DNA from 2 places in the Spirillospora sp. CA-128828 genome. Region 2 is predicted to be linked to the other one. Evidence: riboswitches for the same ligand, from Rfam matches in the RefSeq annotation. Region 2 holds a riboswitch; the other holds the start of a gene.
What was found. A riboswitch is a leader RNA that binds a small molecule or an ion and turns the genes downstream of it on or off. The one in region 2 is predicted to bind cyclic di-AMP.
Positions count from the first base shown of each region.

Region 1: it holds a riboswitch for cyclic di-AMP, as region 2 does, so the genes downstream of both, ACQPXG_RS15820 (CHAP domain-containing protein) here and ACQPXG_RS09665 (NlpC/P60 family protein) in region 2, are expected to answer to the same signal.

Region 1 is NZ_CP191986.1:3,185,031-3,193,813, forward strand. It holds gene ctaD (aa3-type cytochrome oxidase subunit I) at 1-1,391, shown strand, start outside; gene ACQPXG_RS15800 (cytochrome c oxidase subunit 4) at 1,395-1,805, shown strand; gene ACQPXG_RS15805 (Ig-like domain-containing protein) at 1,946-3,232, shown strand; gene ACQPXG_RS15810 (M48 family metallopeptidase) at 3,283-4,674, opposite strand; gene ACQPXG_RS15815 (hypothetical protein) at 4,671-6,128, opposite strand; gene ACQPXG_RS15820 (CHAP domain-containing protein) at 6,168-6,968, opposite strand; cyclic di-AMP (ydaO/yuaA leader) riboswitch at 6,977-7,146, opposite strand; cyclic di-AMP (ydaO/yuaA leader) riboswitch at 7,268-7,471, opposite strand; gene ACQPXG_RS15825 (NlpC/P60 family protein) at 7,952-8,783, opposite strand, start outside.
Region 2 is NZ_CP191986.1:1,903,110-1,911,892, forward strand. It holds gene ACQPXG_RS09635 (hypothetical protein) at 1-340, shown strand, start outside; gene ACQPXG_RS09640 (NlpC/P60 family protein) at 337-1,395, shown strand; gene ACQPXG_RS09645 (MarR family winged helix-turn-helix transcriptional regulator) at 1,414-1,956, opposite strand; gene ACQPXG_RS09650 (amidohydrolase family protein) at 2,018-3,298, shown strand; gene ACQPXG_RS09655 (Mut7-C RNAse domain-containing protein) at 3,337-4,125, shown strand; gene ACQPXG_RS09660 ((deoxy)nucleoside triphosphate pyrophosphohydrolase) at 4,131-4,523, shown strand; gene ACQPXG_RS09665 (NlpC/P60 family protein) at 4,581-5,594, opposite strand; cyclic di-AMP (ydaO/yuaA leader) riboswitch at 5,602-5,737, opposite strand; gene typA (translational GTPase TypA) at 5,929-7,782, shown strand; gene ACQPXG_RS09675 (FHA domain-containing protein) at 7,977-8,369, opposite strand; gene ACQPXG_RS09680 (hypothetical protein) at 8,415-8,783, shown strand, end outside.

The DNA.
Region 1 (8,783 bases), 1.3 Mb from region 2:
TGTTCGCGGGCTTCACCAACGTCATCATGCCGCTGCAGATCGGCGCGCCCGACGTGGCGTTCCCCCGGCTGAACATGCTGGCGTACTGGCTGTTCCTGTTCGGCAGCCTGATCGTCATCGCGGGCTTCCTGACCCCCGGCGGCGCGGCCAGCTTCGGCTGGTTCGCCTACGCCCCGCTGTCGGACGCGGTCCGGTCCCCGGGCGTCGGCGGCGACATGTGGGTGATCGGCCTGGCCATGTCGGGCTTCGGCACCATCATGGGCGCGGTCAACTTCATCACCACGATCCTGTGCATGCGGGCGCCGGGCATGACGATGTTCCGGATGCCGATCTTCACGTGGAACGTCCTGCTGACGTCCATCCTCGTGCTGCTGGCGTTCCCGGTGCTCGCCGCCGCGCTGCTGGCGCTGGAGGCCGACCGCAAGCTCGGCGCGCACATCTTCGACGCCGCGCACGGAGGCGCGCTGCTCTGGCAGCACCTGTTCTGGTTCTTCGGGCATCCGGAGGTCTACATCATCGCGTTGCCGTTCTTCGGCATCGTGACCGAGATCCTCCCGGTCTTCAGCCGCAAGCCCGTCTTCGGCTACATCGGGCTGGTGTTCGCGACCATCAGCATCGCGGGCCTGTCCGTCACCGTGTGGGCGCACCACATGTTCGTCACCGGCCAGGTGCTGCTGCCGTTCTTCTCCTTCATGACGTTCCTCATCGCCGTGCCCACGGGGGTGAAGTTCTTCAACTGGGTCGGGACGATCTGGCGAGGGCAGTTGACGTTCGAATCGCCGATGCTGTGGTCGCTGGGCTTCCTCGTGACGTTCCTGTTCGGCGGGCTCACCGGCGTCATCCTGGCGTCGCCGCCGATGGACTTCCAGCTGTCGGACTCCTACTTCGTGGTGGCGCACTTCCACTACGTCGTCTTCGGCACCGTGGTGTTCGCGATGTTCGCCGGCTTCTACTTCTGGTGGCCGAAGTGGACCGGCAAGATGCTGAACGACACCCTCGGCAAGATCCACTTCTGGATGCTGTTCATCGGCTTCCACGGGACGTTCCTGATCCAGCACTGGCTGGGCGCCGCGGGCATGCCGCGCCGGTACGCCGACTACGCCAGCGAGTTCCAAGGGATGAACGAGGTCTCCACCGTCTTCTCGTTCCTCCTCGGCGCCTCCATGCTGCCGTTCTTCTACAACGTCTACATCACGTGGAAGCGGGGCAAGCGCGTCGAGGTCGACGACCCGTGGGGCTACGGCGCCTCCCTGGAGTGGGCGACGTCCTGCCCGCCGCCGAGGCACAACTTCAACTCGATCCCGAAGATCCGTTCCGAGCGGCCGGCGTTCGACCTGCACCACCCGCACGTGGGTGCCAAGGGCGAGCTGGCCGGGACGAAGGGGGAGTAGCCGATGCGCGTCCAGGCGTTCATGTTCTACGGGTGCGCGGTCTTCTTCCTCGCCACCGACGTCGTGTACTGGCTCTGGTCCAAGGACTGGACGGGCACGACGGCGCTCGCGCTCGCGGTGGGCCTCGCCGGGCTGATCGGGTTCTACGTCCACTTCACCGTCCGGCGCCTTGAGCGCGCCAACGCGGGGCCGCTGTACGAGGACGACCCGGAGGGCGAGATCGCGGACGCGGCGGGCGAGCTGGGCTTCTTCAGCCCGCACAGCTGGTGGCCGCTGTTCGTCGCGCTGTCGGCCACGGCCGTGGCGCTCGGCATCGTGTTCGGCTGGTGGCTGGTCATTCTCGGCGTGTCCGCCGCAATTCTCACGACGATCGGTCTGGTCTTCGAGTACTACCGGGGTCATTTCGCCCACTGATCAGTAAAAGAACCCCATCGGGGGCCGGTGTCCGCTTTTTTGCGGGTACCGGCCCTTTCACATACTGGGCGCCGTTCCAGCGACCGGGCTGGGCAGGCGGACCGATCGCCCAGGAGGACGACCGGGGGGTCCACATGCGGGTGAGTGGCTCACGACCGGGAGACCGGGGACGGCGCGCCGCCGCCGTCCTCGTCGGCGCCAGCGTGGTCGCGGGCGCCGCGGCGTGTTCGGAGGACAGCGCACCGGAGGGCGCGGACGCCGTGAAGCTGGCGGTGTCGCCGGGCGGAGGCGGCGGGAAGCTGCGCCCGGACAGCCCCATCGCCGTCGAGGCGCAGCGCGGCACGATCGAGAACGTGCGGGTGTCGGCGAACAGGGGCGAGGTCGAGGGCGACCTGAACGCCGACCGGACGCGGTGGCGGTCCAGGTGGACGCTCGAACCGGGAACGACGTACACCGTCGACGCCACGGCCCTCGGGAAGGACGGCCGGACCAGCACCGTCCGCAGCACCTTCTCCACGGCCGGGGTGCGGAAGACGAACAAGGTCATGATCGAGGCGCCGTACAACAAGGAGACCGTCGGCGTCGGCATTCCGATCATCATGCGCTTCGCCCGCCGGGTGAAGGACAGGGCGGCGGTCGAGCGGGCCCTGGAGGTCACCGCGGACCGGACGGTCGAGGGCGCCTGGCGCTGGTTCGGCGACCAGGAGGTCGTGTTCCGGACGAAGAAGTACTGGCCGGCGCACACGAAGGTGTCGTTCAAGGCCCATCTCGCCGGTGTGCGCACCGGTACGGGCGTCTACGGCGGCAAGAACTACGGCGTCGCCTTCAAGATCGGGGACTCGCACGTGTCCACGGCCGGCGAGGACAGCCACAAAATGGTGGTGAAGATCAACGGCAAGAAGGCCCGCACCATTCCGACGAGCATGGGCCGGGGCGGTTCCCGCATGTTCACCACCACCAACGGTGTCCATCTGACGATGGACAAACAGGACCCCACGGTCATGACGTCGGGCTGGATGGGCTGCGGCCCCGGCTGCCCCGGGTACTACAGCCTGACCGTCTACAAGGCGGTGCGGATCTCCAACAGCGGCGAGTTCGTCCACAGTGCGCCCTGGTCGGTCGGCAGCCAGGGCTCCGTGAACGTCAGCCACGGCTGCATCAACATCAGCCCTTCCAACGCCAAGTGGTTCTACAAGATGTCCCTGCGGGGCGACCCGGTGAGGGTGACGGGGAGCAGCCGGGAGCTGGAGCCGGAGAACGGCTGGGGCTACTGGCAGGTGAAATGGAACGACTGGGTGAAGGGCAGCGCGCTGAAGCGGTCGGTGACGACGGCCCCGCACGTGGACGCCGCGACGCTGTCCGCGCAGCAGAAGCAGCAGGGCGCCAAGCCCAAGGCCCCGGAGAAGCAGCGGGCGGAAGGCAACTGAGTCGTCGCGACGCCGTGGGGCGCCGGGCGTCCCACGGCGTCGCGACGAGGTCAGCGCAGCGGCGGGGGGACCCTCACGTGGTGCATGCGGGCCCAGTCGCGGGCCATGGCGATCCTGTCAGGGCCCGAGGGGTGCGTGAGCCACAGCAGGTATTCCATGGCGTCCGGGCTCAGGTCGGAGATGTTGCGCACCGACAGCTCGTGCTGCATCGACACGAACGTCGACGGGTCGCGGGTGAGGTTCAGCGCGTGCGCGTCGGCGCGGGCCTCGATGCGGCGGCTCACGAGGTTCTGGACGGGCGCCGCGAGCGTCGTCCCGGCCGTCACCAGCGCGAGGAGGAGCGCGACGGACCGCGGGTCGGCCGCGCCGCCGCCGCGCGCGGGTTCCGGGCCGCCGCCCGGGTCGAGCCCGGCGTGCCGCAGGAGGCGCGGAGACGTCATCAGGAGGTAGAGCAGGCACAGCGCCCCGGAGATGCCCAGCGCGCCCACGAGCGTGCCCCACAGGACGTCGTTGCGCTTGGCATGGCCCAGCTCGTGCCCGACGATCGACTCGACCTGCGGGCGCGGCGACTTGAGCAGCGTGTCGTACAGGACGATGCGGCGCGTGGAGCCGAATCCGGACACGTAGGCGTTGAGCGACGTCGTCCTGCGGGACGCGTCGGCGACGAGGACGTCCTTGACAGGCACCCCGTCCCGGGCGGCCATGTCCAGCAGTTCGGTGCGCAGCCGCCCCTGCGGCAGCGAGTGGAACTTGTTGAACAGCGGCTCGACGGCGATCGGGTAGATGAACGAGACGAGGACGACGAGGACGAACCCGCCTGCGGCGGCGCCGGTCCACCAGTAGCGCGGGAAGCGGCGGACGAGGGCGTAGAGGAGCAGCAGCGCGATCGCGTAGATGACCCAGGTGACACCGAGGGACTTCAGCTGGTCCACGAGCCACGCGGGCCAGCTCTGCGTCGATAGGCCATACCGGCGCAGCACCGACTCGCTCCAGATGTCGAACGGCAGTCCGGCGATGCGCAGCAGCGTGGTCAGCGCCAACGCGGCGACGATGACGCGGAGCCACAGGGGGCGGGGGCGGCGGGCGGTGACCCGGCCCAGGAGACGGGCGCCCAGCGGGGTGAGGCCGAGGACGAGGATGAGCACGAGGCCGACGGCGAGTCCCGCGTAGGCGGGCGGGTTGACGGCCGAGTCGAACGCTTTGGAGCGGGCGATCTCGGCGGGGGAGAAGTCCAGGGCGGGGTCGGCCTTCACATGCCCGCCGGGGACGTGCCCGGGCAGCGGGTTCCACGGGGTGGTCAGGGCCAGGACGGCCGCGACCCCGGCGAAGAGCACGGCGGCGGAGACGGCGGCGGCGATCCGGGGCCGCCGTGTCCGGTCCGGCCCGGACGGCGCCCGGGCCGTGGTGTCGGCGCGGCTCTCGCCGGCCTCCGTCTCGCTCATCCGAGCTCCTTCTTCACATAGTCACGCCACATGGCGGTGAAGCGGTCCCGGGTGAGGCCCAGCACGTCGTGCAGCGCGGTGGCCTCCGGGACGCGCCCGGCGGCCCGGTAGAGCCGCACGAGCGTCGCCTCACCGTACCGGTCGGCCACCATCCGGCAGGCGAGCCATGCCTCCTGGTACGCCTGGGAGAGGCGCGGGGAGCCACCGGAGAACTCGGCGGCTGCCGGGAGCGCGGACGGCACCCGCCCGGCGGCGATCTCGCGGTGCAGCTCGCCCGCCGCGGACCGGACACCGATCTTGACGCGCCGGTAGCCGACATAGTCCGCGAAGCCCTCGATCAGCCACAGCGGGGTCCGCCGGTCCCGGGCGCCGCCCGTGGCGACGTGGGTGAGCTCGTGCGTCAGGACGACGTCGCGGCCGAGCTCGTTGAGGCGGCCGAACGTGCCGGGGGAGATGATGACGCGGTCCTCGCCGCGGCCGCCCGCGGCCGAAGCCGCCCCGGAGGGTGCGGGGGATCCTCCCCCCGCGGACCGCGCCGGCGGCGCGACGGTGGCGAGGGCGGCGATCTCGCCGAGGCTCTGCCCGGGGCCGGCGAGCGCGGAGGCGAGGCTCGCGTCGGCGGGGACGAGCGCGACGACCCGCTGCGCCCATCCCTTTCCGACGACGCTCGTGACGACCGGGACGGCGGCGTCCAGCCGCGCGGCGATGCCGTCGAGTCCGGCGGCGTCGCCGATGACGAGGCCGGCGCGCCCCCTGACCACGGTCAGGGGGCCGGCGTCCCAGATGTCGGCGTCGTCGGTGAGCCCGTGGGACGTCCCGTCGCCGGCGATCGTCCACGTCCCGGCGCGCGGGGTCAGCGTGAGGTAGCGGGTGCGGCCCACGTAGCCCTTGTCGAAGCCCCGCAGCCGGTAGCGCATCTCGACGCGGACGACGGCGCTCTTCCCGTCCATGGCCTGGGTGGTGAGAAGCCGTTCCTGCCAGCCCTCCAGCGGAAGCTTCCGGAGGTTGTCGTACATGCGGGACTGGGCGTCCTGGAACGCGGGAGGGGCGTCGCCCACCGTGGCGAGGAACGCCATGCGGTCGCCGTTCCGGACGGCGCGGGCCCGGTTGGCGAGGACGGTGGCGGCCCCCTCCGGGCTGAACGTCCCCGCGGCCCGGGAGGTACGGGCGCCGGACGCGCCCGCGGCCGCGGTCCCGCTCCCGGCGGACCGCGAGCCGAGCAGGCCGGCGCCTCCGGCGAGCAGCACGGCGGCCCCGCCCGCGCCCAGGGCGAGCACCCTGCGCCGCGTCACGGGGCCGTCCTGCCCACCGTCCGCAACGGCGTTCTCCAGCACAGCGCCGTCCGGCGCCGCGTCGTCGGGCACGGCGTCGTCGGGCGCGGCTTCGTCGGGCACGGCGTCGTCCGGCACGGGGGCGTCCTGCACAGAGCCGTCCTGCCCGGGACCGTCCTTCATGGGCGCGATCCTATGCAGCCGGAGGGGGAGGAGGCGGCATCACGGCTTGTAGTCGGGATAGCCGTAGCCGACGACGTCGCCGGTCGGGCGTTCCTTGATCTTGACGGCGTTGCCGGTGTTGCCCTCGACGGTCTCGATGGTGCCGTCGCCCACCTTCTTGATCACCATGCCGACGTGCCGGATGTCGTCGACGGACTTGCCGCCGTCCCAGGCATAGAAGACGATCGCGCCGGGCTTCGGCTCGGTGCCCCAGCGGCCGTGGTCCTGGAACCAGCGCGCGTGCGCGATCGTCCAGGCGTCGCTGCCGACCTGGTCGCTGAAGCCGATCTGGTCGCCGACCCAGGAGACGAACATGTCGCACCAGTTCGCGTCGCTGTAGCCGCTGAGGGAGCCGCCGTCGCGCGCGAGCGTCTGCTGCGCCCGGGAGGTGCCCATGTACCACTTCTGGAACTTGGTCTCGCCGCCGCCGTCCTCTCCGACGCCCACCTGGGACCGGGCGAGCTCGATGGCCTGCGCGGCGGTGGGCCGTGACTTCGACGACCTCCCGGACGGCTTCTTCGGCCGGCCCCTCGGCTGGTCCTTGCCGTGGGACGTCTTGGGCCCGTCCTTGGACCTGCTCTCGGACGAGCCGCCGTGCGTCTTCTTCCCGGCGGTCAGGTCGGCCGCCGCGGACGAGGCGGGGCCGGAACCGAACGGCAGGACCGACGCCTGCGCGGTCGCGGCGGCGGTGCCGAGCACGGCGGCGCCGACGATGACGCCGCCGGTCGTCCGCCACGTGATGGACAGGGAGTTCGGCTTCCGGTGCTTGCCCGGGAGCTTCTTGCGGTGCGTGCCTGGCACGGGGGTTCTCCTCGGCTTCCATGCCGCCTACCGGGTTAGCTGACGGGTTCGGGCATGGAAGGCGCCCTACGGCCCGCGGGCAGGCCGATTCACCCCGAAGAAGGACACAGTGGGTCCCCGGCTCCGCGCCCGCCGCGCATGCGCGCAGGACGGTCCGCGGACTCGGCGGTGACGTGCACGGGGCACGCCGGTTCGGATGGGGGGCTCGGCGGGCGGGGGCGCCCGCGGAGCGCAGGGGGTGGTGGGGCGTGGCCGCACGATGGGCGGCCACGCCCAGGTAACGCTGCGGAATTCACTCCTTCGCTTCTTCCAGACGCCTACCGGGTTAGCTGACGGGTTCGGGCGTGGAAGTAGCCCTACGGCGGGCTCTCACCGGAACGGGGCCGGGAGAGTCGCACCGATTCACCCCGGGTGCCGGAACCACCCGTCCAGGGAGGTTCCCCGGACTCCGGCCGATGTGGGTCCCCGGTTCCGCGCTGAGGCGGACTCGGCGCTGCCGCTGCGATCCTGGGGGCGAGATGGGGCCCGGCGCGGGACCTGTCTCCCGCGTGCGAAAGAGCGGCGCCTGTGTTGTGTGCGGACGGCGTCCCCGTCCCGGGGTCCGTCCGGGGCCTGACCCGTGAAGCCGTGGCAGCGCTCTCAGCGCCATGCACGCTGTGGGCGTGCGCACGGTGGGCCGGGCCGGCCATGGGTCTGCGTGCAGACCCACGCGGCACTCTCCGGTGCCGCGGAACGGCACGTGGATCGCGCCGTCCTGGGGGAGCGGCGCGTGGCTCGCGCCGCCGTCACGCGGCCGCTGGATGCGCCGCGTGTGACCGAAGCGCCTGGTGGGCGCCGCGGGGCCATGGCGCATGGGGAGCGCCGTGAGTGGTGACAAGGTACCAAAGCCCCAACAGAAGGCAAACCCCCCCAAAATCAACAACGGACCAGGTCAAGCCCGGTCCGTTGTTGATGGAAGCCCCGTGCGGGGCCACGGTGGGGCGTCAGGGACGCCCGGCGCCGTAGTAACTGCCGTGGCCGTCGACGGACGAGATCTTCACGACGTCGCCGGTGTGCGGGGCGTGGATCATCTGCCCGTTGCCGATGTACATGCCGACGTGGCCGAGGCCGCTGAAGAACACGAGGTCGCCGGGCTGCAGGTCTGCCTTGTCGACCCGCTTGGTGGCCGCGAACTGGGAGTTGGTGGTGCGGGTGATGTTGACGCCCGCGGCGGCCCACGCCTTCATCGTCAGGCCGGAGCAGTCGTAGGTGTTCGGACCCGTGGCGCCGTACTCGTACGGCTTGCCCTTCTGGGCGAAGGCGAAGTTGAGGGCCACACGGGCCGAGCCGCTGGCCGGGCCGTTGTAGGAGCCGCCGGTGGGGCCCGAGCCGCTGGGCGTCCCGCCGCCGAGCCGGCGCACCAGAGCCTTCTGCTTGGCGACCTGCTTGTCGAGCTCCCGCTTCTGCTTCTTCAGGTCGTCCTGCTTGGACTTCACCTCGTTGTAGGAGGTCTTGGCCTGGGCCTGCTCACGGCGGAGCCGCTGGGCGGTCGCGAGGAACTGGGTGAGCTGGGAGCTGCGCTCCTGCGAGAGGTGGGAGAACACGGCGGCCTGGTCCAGGATCGCCTGCGGGTCGTTGCTGCCGACGAAGCCCGTCACGTCCGTCGAGTCGCCGTTCTTGTAGGCGGCGGCCGCCATCTTGGCGATCGCGGAGCGCTGCTCCTCGAAGGTCGCCTGCTCCTGCTTGCTCGCCTTGGTCGCCGCGTCGAGCTTCTTCTTGGCGACCTTGAGCTTCTCCATGTTCTGGTTGTACTGCTCGACCTTCTGGTCCATCTGG
Region 2 (8,783 bases):
CTACGACGAGACCCCCGAGACCTACATGGGTCGGTTCACCGGCCTGACCACCGACGACCTGAAGCAGCGGCTCGGGCAGGACGCGGCGACCCCCGCGATGACGGAGGAGCGGCAGCGAGTGCAGCTCGTCGCGCAGGGATCGGCGTCGCTCGACCGGGTCCGCGACATCGAGGACAACTCGATCATCTTTCTGGTGACCGGCCACCAGCAGGTCACCAGGAGCGGCAAGACGAGCGACGACAGCAAGCAGTACGCCGTGACCGTGGCGCGGGACGGCGGTGCGCTGAAGGTGTACTCCTTCCAGCCCGCGGATGCCGGCCAGGCCGGTGACACCGGATGACTCCCCGGAGGCTGCTGATCGCGGCCGCCCTCGGCGTCGCCGCGGTGATGTTCGCCGCACTGGTCTTCGTCCCGATCCTGTTCGGCGTGAGCCAGTTCATCTTCGGCGGCGGGATTGGCGGCGGCGGCAACTGCGTGAACGTGGCCGACGCGGGCACGCAGCCCGCGGCGGCGAACGACGCGAAGGCCGTCCCATCGAACTATCTGTCGCTGTACCAGGCCGCTGGCAAGCAGTACGGCATCCCATGGAACGTGCTGGCCGGTGTCGGCAAGGTGGAGACCGACCACGGCAGGTCGACCATGCCGGGCGTCAGCAGCGGGGAGAACTACGCGGGCGCGGGCGGGCCGATGCAGTTCCTGGCCGGGACGTTCAAGGAGTTCGCGGTCGACGGGAACAAGGACGGCAAGAAGGACCGCTACGACCCGGCGGACGCGATCCCCTCGGCCGCCGCCTACCTCAAGCACAACGGTGCCCCGCAGCGGATGAAGACCGCGATCTTCCAGTACAACCACTCGTGGGACTACGTCGACCTCGTCCTGAGCTGGGCGAAACGCTATGTCGGCGGTGACTTCAAGGTCGTACAGGCGAACGGCGTCAACTGCGAGGACAACGAGCTCCCCGCCAACATGAGCGCCCTCGTCAAGCAGATCATCGCCTTCGCGCTGGCGCAGCGCGGCAAGCCGTACGTGTTCGGCGCGACCGGGCCGGACGCGTGGGACTGCTCCAGCATCATCCAGGCCGCCTACCGGCAGGTCGGCCTGAACATCCCCCGCACGACGTTCGAGCAGTGGCCGTTCGGCGTGAAGATCAGCAAAGGCAAGGAGCTGCCCGGCGACCTGGTGTTCTTCAACTCGGGCCCGGGGACGTCGTCGAACAACCCCGGTCATGTCGGCATGGTCATCGGAAAGGGCAAGATGATCGTGGCGAGCTGTTCGACCTGCGTTCCCGCGATCGGCGTGAAGTCCTACAAGCGGTCGGACTGGGTGGGCGTGACGCGTCCGCTCGCGCGGCCCGACTTCAAGAAGAAGGTGGACGCCCTGGCCGCGCGGCAGTAGGGCGGCGGAGCGTGGTGCTCAGCGGAACCGGCGGCTGCCGATGACGAGGAGGATTTCGCGGAGCGCGTCGGCGGCGTCCCGGATCTCCTCCGATGGCACCCGGGCCATGACTTCCTCGTGTGCGGCGGCCGACGCGGCGAGGGCCTGTTCGGTGATGCGCAGCCCGTCTGCGGTCAGTTGCACGAAGCGGCTGCGGGCGTCGCCGGCGTTGGCCTCGCGTTCGACGTGGCCGGCCTTCTGCAGCCGTTGCAGGACGTTGCTCGTTCCGCCCGAGGTGAGGAACGCCGACCGGGTGAGCTCGCTGGGGCGCAGCCGGTACGGCTCGCCCTCTCGGCGCAGGACGGTCAGTACTTCGAACTCGGCGTAGGTGAGGCCGAGTTCGGCGAGCGGGCCGCGGAGGGCCTGCTGTACCAGCATGGCGATGCGTCCGGCGCGCTTGCCGACCTCCAGCATCGCGATGAGCGGCTCGGACATGCCGTCGCGCCGCCACGCCTCGGCCACGACGTCGATGTCGTCCCTGCCCGCGCCGTCGTTCTTGCCCGCACCCTCGTCCGCCTGCACGCACCGAGAATACTCGCTCGCTCAGTTGCTTTTGGAAAAGCTAACTCTTAAGCTTTTCGGCATGGCAACGACTCTACTGCTCACGAACGGGCTCGTCATCGACACCGCACCCGAGCCGGCGGTGCTGGGAAACGCCGACGTGCTCGTCGAGGACGGCCGCATCGCCGCGGTCGGCCCCGGCCTGGCCGCTCCGGCGGGCGCCGACGTCATCGACGTGACCGGGCGCATCGTCATGCCCGGGTTCGTCGACACCCACCGGCACACCTGGCAGGCGGGGATCCGCGCGATCCTCCCCGACACCGACCTCCCCGCCTACCTGCAGCGCGTCCTCGGCGAACTGGCGCCCCGATACCGTCCTGAGGACGTGTACGCCGGGACGCTCGCCGGCGCACTGGAGTGCCTCGACTCGGGCATCACGACTCTGGTCGACTGGTCGCACATCCAGCTCAGCCCCGGCCACACCGAGGCGAACGTCGCCGCGCTGCGCGCATCCGGCATCAGGGCGGTGTTCGGCTACTGCTACGGCGGCGACGGCGACCTCGACGCGCTCGCCGCCGAGACGGCCCGCGTCCACCGCGAGTACGCCGACGGGACGATCACCATGGCGCTGGCCGCGCTCGGCCCCGAGATCGCGGGCGAGGAGCGCGCGCTGGCCGAATGGCGGCTGGCCCGCGACCTCGGGCTCCCGGTCACCGCGCACATGGGCGGCCACGGGGCCGAGAGCGCCGCGCGCGGGCTGGCGTTCCTCGGCGGCAACGGGCTGATGGACCACCCGACGACGTACGTGCACGCCAACTTCTACACCGACGAGGCGCTCAGACGGATCGCCGGCAGCGGCGGCACGGTGTCCGTCGCGCCCGGCGTCGAGGCCGCCCTGAACATCGGCGCGCCGCCCACCGGACGGGCCCGTGCCGCGGGCGCCCCGACGGGCCTCGGCGCCGACACGGTCGCCAGCTGCCCCGGCGACATGTTCAGCATGATGCGGGCCGCGTACTTCCTTGAGCGCGGGCGCCCCGATGCCGCCGGCATCGGGTTCACCGTGGCCGACGCGCTGCGGACGGCCACGATCGAGGGCGCCGAGGTCGCGGGGCTCGCGGACGTCACCGGGTCGCTGGCACCGGGCAAGCAGGCCGACCTTCTCGTCCTGCGCACCGACACGTTCGGCGTGGCGGCGGCCCACGATCCCGTGGCGGCCGTGGTCCTGTCGGCGGACACGCGCAACGTCGACACCGTCCTCGTCGGCGGCCGGGTGGTCAAGCGCGGGGGAGTGCTGCAGGACCAGGACGTCCCGTCCCTGCTGACCTCCCTGGCGGACTCCGCCGCGCGCCTCGCCGCCGCCTGAGGCGGATAATACGGCGGGATTCGCAGGCGGCGCGTGGCATGCTGAGCGTCGTGGAGCCCGAGATTACGATCCGTGTCGCCGACGAGCTGCTGATGTTCCTGCCCGCCGCGCGGCGGGAGGCCGTGACCAGGGTGTCCCACGACGGGACCTCGACGCTGGGGCACCTCGTGGAGTCGCTCGGCGTGCCGCTGCCCGAGGCGGGGCCGATGACCGTCGACGGCGAGCCGGCCGGGCCCGCCACCCGGCCGGACGCCGGCGCCGAGGCGAACGTGGCGGCCGTCCCGCGCCCGCAGCCCGTGCCGCTGGAGCCGGGGCAGGTCGCGCCCCGCTTCCTCCTGGACGTTCACCTGGGCACGCTCGCCCGGCGGATGCGCCTGCTCGGCCTGGACACCGCCTACCACAACGACATGGACGACCCGGCGCTGGTCGTCCAGGCCAACGAGGAACGCCGCGTCCTGCTCACGCAGGATCGCGGGCTGCTCCGCCGCCGCGCGCTGTGGTTCGGCGCGTACGTCCGCGGCTCCCGGCCGGACGACCAGCTCCGCGACCTGCTCGACCGTTTCGCCCCCGTCCTGCGCCCGTGGACGCGCTGCACCGCCTGCAACGGCGAACTGGTACCGGTCGACAAGGAGGAGATCGAACGGCACCTCGAAGCGGGCACCCGCCGCAGCTACGACGTCTACGGCCGCTGCGCCGACTGCGGGCAGGTGTACTGGCGCGGCGCGCACGGCGACCACCTGGAGGAGATCGTCCGGGAGTCGACGCGTCTGGTCGACGCCGTTCGGGGTAACGGTCGGACAAGGGCCGCCGTGACGGAGGGGAGCTGATCGCGATCGATCTCGTGGTCGTGGGCGCGGCGATCGTCTCGGCCGGGCGGCTGCTGGGCGCGCAGCGGGCCGAGCCGCCGCACATGGCGGGCGGCTGGGAGCTGCCCGGCGGAAAGGTCGATCCGGGCGAGTCCGACGAGGACGCCCTGGTCCGCGAGTGCGACGAGGAACTCGCCGTCAAGGTGCGCCTGGGCCGCCGCGTCGGCGGCGACTGGCGGCTGAGCGAACGCGCCCTTCTGCGCGTCTGGACCGCCGAGATCGTCGAAGGCGAGCCGCAGGCCCTGGAACACCTGGCCCTGCGCTGGCTGGCCCCGCACGAGGTCTACGACGTCGACTGGCTTCCAGGCGACCGTCCCGTCATCGGCGCCCTCGTCCGCGAGGGCCTCTTGCGAGGATGAATACAAGGGCCTCCCGCCGCGCCGCGGGAGGCCCTTGTACGTCTCGGGGCGATGGCGTCAGGTGATGCGGTTGGCGCCGGCGAAGTCGGAGCGGTCGGAGAGATTGGAGATCTTCACCACATCGCCGGTCTGCGGGGCGTGCAGGAACTTCCCGTCACCGAGGTAGATGCCCATGTGGTGCAGGTTGCTGCCGAAGTACACCAGGTCGCCGGAGCGCAGCTCGCCGCGCGAGACCTTCGTGCCCAGCGCGAAGAGGTCGCCAGTGTAGTGCGGCAGGCCGGACTTGCCGACCTGCGCGTAGGCCCAGACGACGAGGCCGGAGCAGTCGAAGCTGCTCGGCCCGGCGGCGGCCCACACGTACGGGCTGCCGAGCTTGGTGAGCGCCTTGCGGGCCACCTTCGCGGGCAGCCCGGAGCCCTTCACGGTCGCGGTGAGGCCGGTGCGCGGGTCGCTGACGTGGGTGGTGGTCAGCTTGTCGAGCCGCTTCATCACCTCGGTGACCTTGGCCTTGGCCGCCCCGCGCGCCTGCTTGGCGTCGTCCCACGCCTTCTTGAGCTGGGCGGTCTTGGCCTCCGCGGTGCGCTGTGCGGCGTCGGCCTGCGCGATCTGCTTCTTCAGCGCGAGGACGGCGGCCGCCTGGTTCTGCGCGAGGTAGGCGCGGTCGGACAGCCCGTCCGCCGATCCGCCGGAGCCGAAGAGCACGTCCGGGCCGCCGGCCATGTAGTTCGCCGCGGCCATCCGGCCGAGCTGCTCGCGGGCCGGCTCGGCCAGGGTGCGCAGGCGCTGCGCCTCCGCGGTGGCGGCCTGCTGCGCCTTCTTGGCCTTGCCGAAGTCGACGCGGGCCTTGTTGAACTTCTCGGTGAGGATCTCGGCTTCCTCGTTCAGCGCGTCCAGGGTCTTGCGCAGGCCCTTCTCCGTCGTCGGGGTCGGGCTGGGCGACGACGCGGCGGCGAGCCGGAACGGCTGCGCGGCGTGGGCGGTGACGGGCGGGGCGGCGCCGAGGCCGGCCAGGAGCATGGTGACGATGGCGGCGGGCGCGAGGCGGCGCCGCCGGCGAAGATCCGGAGCCAAGCCGGTGTTCTCCTCTCCTCGTACGCCTACCGGGTTAGCTGACGGGTTCGGGCCAGGAGTCGCCCTACGACGTGCGTCGATTCACCCCAGGGGGTTTGGGTCCCCGGTTCTCCCGCGATCGGGAGATTCGGCGTTCCGGCCGCAGCCCCGGGGGGAGGGGCTCCGGACGACCGGATCACGGGCAGATTACAAAGGATGAGCAAAGTTGGCCAATCGGGGCTGCTGTGAGCGCTGGTGCGAACGACGCGTAAAGGGTGGTACGCACCGCCGAGTAGAATGGATCGGTGCCGCGCGTCTGCGGCGACTCCCGAACTCTCACGCAAGGCGAACCCGCATGCCCATCTCCACGCGCGACGACCTCCGGAACGTCGCGATCGTCGCCCACGTCGACCACGGCAAGACGACGCTGGTCGACGCCATGCTCTGGCAGTCCGGGGCCTTCCGCGAGAACCAGGACGTCGACGACCGGGTGCTCGACTCCAACGATCTTGAACGCGAGAAGGGGATCACCATTCTCGCGAAGAACACCGCCGTCAAGCACAACGGGCTGACGATCAACATCATCGACACCCCCGGCCACGCCGACTTCGGCGGCGAGGTCGAGCGCGGGCTGTCCATGGTGGACGGCGTCGTCCTGCTGGTGGACGCGAGCGAGGGCCCGCTCCCGCAGACCCGGTTCGTGCTCCGCAAGGCGCTCGGCGCTCGGCTGCCGGTGATCCTGGTCGTGAACAAGACCGACCGTCCCGACGCCCGCATCGACGAGGTCGTGGACGAGACGTACGAGCTGTTCATGGACCTCGACGCCGACGAGGACCAGATCGACTTCCCGATCGTGTACGCGTCCGGCCGAGCCGGGCGGGCCTCGCTCGGCAAGCCCGCCGACGGCGACATGCCGGACAGCGACGACCTGGAGCCGCTGTTCAAGGTCATCACCGAGACGATCCCGGCGCCGTCCTACGACCCGGACGCGCCGCTGCAGGCGCACGTGACGAACCTGGACGCCTCCAGCTACCTCGGCCGGATCGCGCTGTGCCGGGTGCACGCCGGCACGATCAAGAAGGGCCAGCAGGTCGCCTGGTACCGGCACGACGGCAGCATCGAGCGGGTGCGGATCACCGAGCTGCTGATGACCGACGCGCTCGCCCGCAAGCCCGCCGACGAGGCCGGGCCGGGTGACATCATCGCGATCGCCGGCATCCCCGAGATCATGATCGGCGACACCATCGCCGACGCCGACGACCCGCGCCCGCTGCCGCTGATCACGGTGGACGAGCCGGCCATCTCGATGACGATCGGCACCAACACCGGGCCGATGGCCGGCCGCGAGAAGGGCACCAAGGTCACCGCCCGCATGGTCAAGGACCGGCTCGACCGCGAGCTGGTCGGCAACGTGTCGATCCGGGTGCTCCCGACCGAGCGTCCCGACGCCTGGGAGGTGCAGGGCCGCGGCGAGCTGGCCCTGGCGATCCTGGTCGAGAACATGCGCCGCGAGGGCTACGAGCTGACCGTCGGCAAGCCGCAGGTCGTCGCCAAGGACGTCGACGGCAAGCGGCACGAGCCGGTCGAGCGGCTCACCGTCGACATCCCCGAGGAGCACCTCGGCGCCGTCACGCAGCTGATGGCGGTCCGCAAGGGCCGCATGGAGCACATGACGAACCACGGCACCGGCTGGATCCGGATGGAGTTCCTCGTCCCGGCCCGGGGCCTGATCGGGTTCCGCACCGAGTTCATGACCGAGACGCGCGGCACCGGCATGGCGCACCACGTCTTCGAGGACTACGAGCCCTGGTTCGGCGAGCTGCGCACCCGCCCGTCCGGGTCGCTGGTCGCCGACCGGTCCGGCGCCGCCACCGCGTACGCGATCACGAACCTGCAGGAGCGCGGGACGTTCTTCGTCGGCCCGACCACCGAGGTGTACGAGGGCATGATCGTCGGGGAGAACTCCCGCTCCGACGACATGGACGTCAACATCACCAAGGAGAAGAAGCTCACGAACATGCGCTCCTCCACCGGCGACGAGCTGGAGCGGCTCACCCCGCCCCGGAACCTGTCGCTGGAGGAGGCGCTGGAGTTCTGCCGCGAGGACGAGTGCGTGGAGGTCACCCCGACCGCCGTCCGTATCCGCAAGGTCGTCCTGGACGCCAAGGAGCGCGAGCGCACCCGCGCCCGCACCAAGCGGGCCGGCTGACCGGAGAAGACCAGGCGTTACGGCGGACCGACGTTACGGCTGACCGCGGTGGACCGAGCTTTCCGGCCGACCGAGCGCCGAAGGGGACGGGGGCCGTCCGGTACCGGGCGGCCCCCGTTCGCATGTCCGGACCATGAACGGCGGCGGCCCCGGGGATCGGATCCCCGGGGCCGCCGTTCGCCGTAGCGTACTGCTCAGGCCAGCTGGATGGTTCCGGTCACGTCGGCGGCCAGGCGGAGCTGGTCGCCGTCGCGGAGCGGGGCCTCCACACCGCGGGGGAGCCGCTCGCCGTTGACGAACGTCCCGTTGGTCGAACCCTCGTCGCGCACCCACGCCGTCCCGGACGGGTCGAGCCACACCGTCGAGTGACGCCGCGACACGTTGTCGTACTGCGTGAACGTGGCCGCCACCGGCGACTGGCCCGCGTCGCGGCCGAGCACCAGGTGCTGCCCGACGGAGACCTTGAGCTCACCCGTCGGGAACTGCACGCGCAGGACGGGCGTGCCCTTCTGCGGCAGCGGGCGCAGGCACGAGTCGCACTGCGCGGCGCCCGGGTTGGCCAGCACCGCCTCGCAGTACGGGCACATGAACGCCGTGCTGTCGGGCGCGGCCGGGCGCGGCTGGTTCTGCTCGTGCGGCAGCAGCGTCGCCTCACGCCCGTGCGGCGGCAGCGGAGGCTGGCCCCCGTGCTGCGGCTGCGGGGGCTGGCCGTACTGGGGCTGCTGCTGCGGCGGGCCGAACTGGTGGTCGCCCCCGCCGGGCTGCGGGGCGCCGTACTGGTCCGGGGGCTGGTACTGCTGCTGCGGCTGGCCGTACTGGTCCTGCGGCTGCTGCTGGTACGGATCGGGAGCCGGCTGCTGCTGTTGCGGCGCGCCCCACTGGTCCTGGGGCTGCTGCTGTGGCTGCGGCGCCCCCCACTGGTCCTGGGGCGGTTGCTGCTGCGGCTGCCCGTACTGCTGCTGGCCCTGCTGGGGCTGCTGCCCGTACTGCTGCTGCCCGTG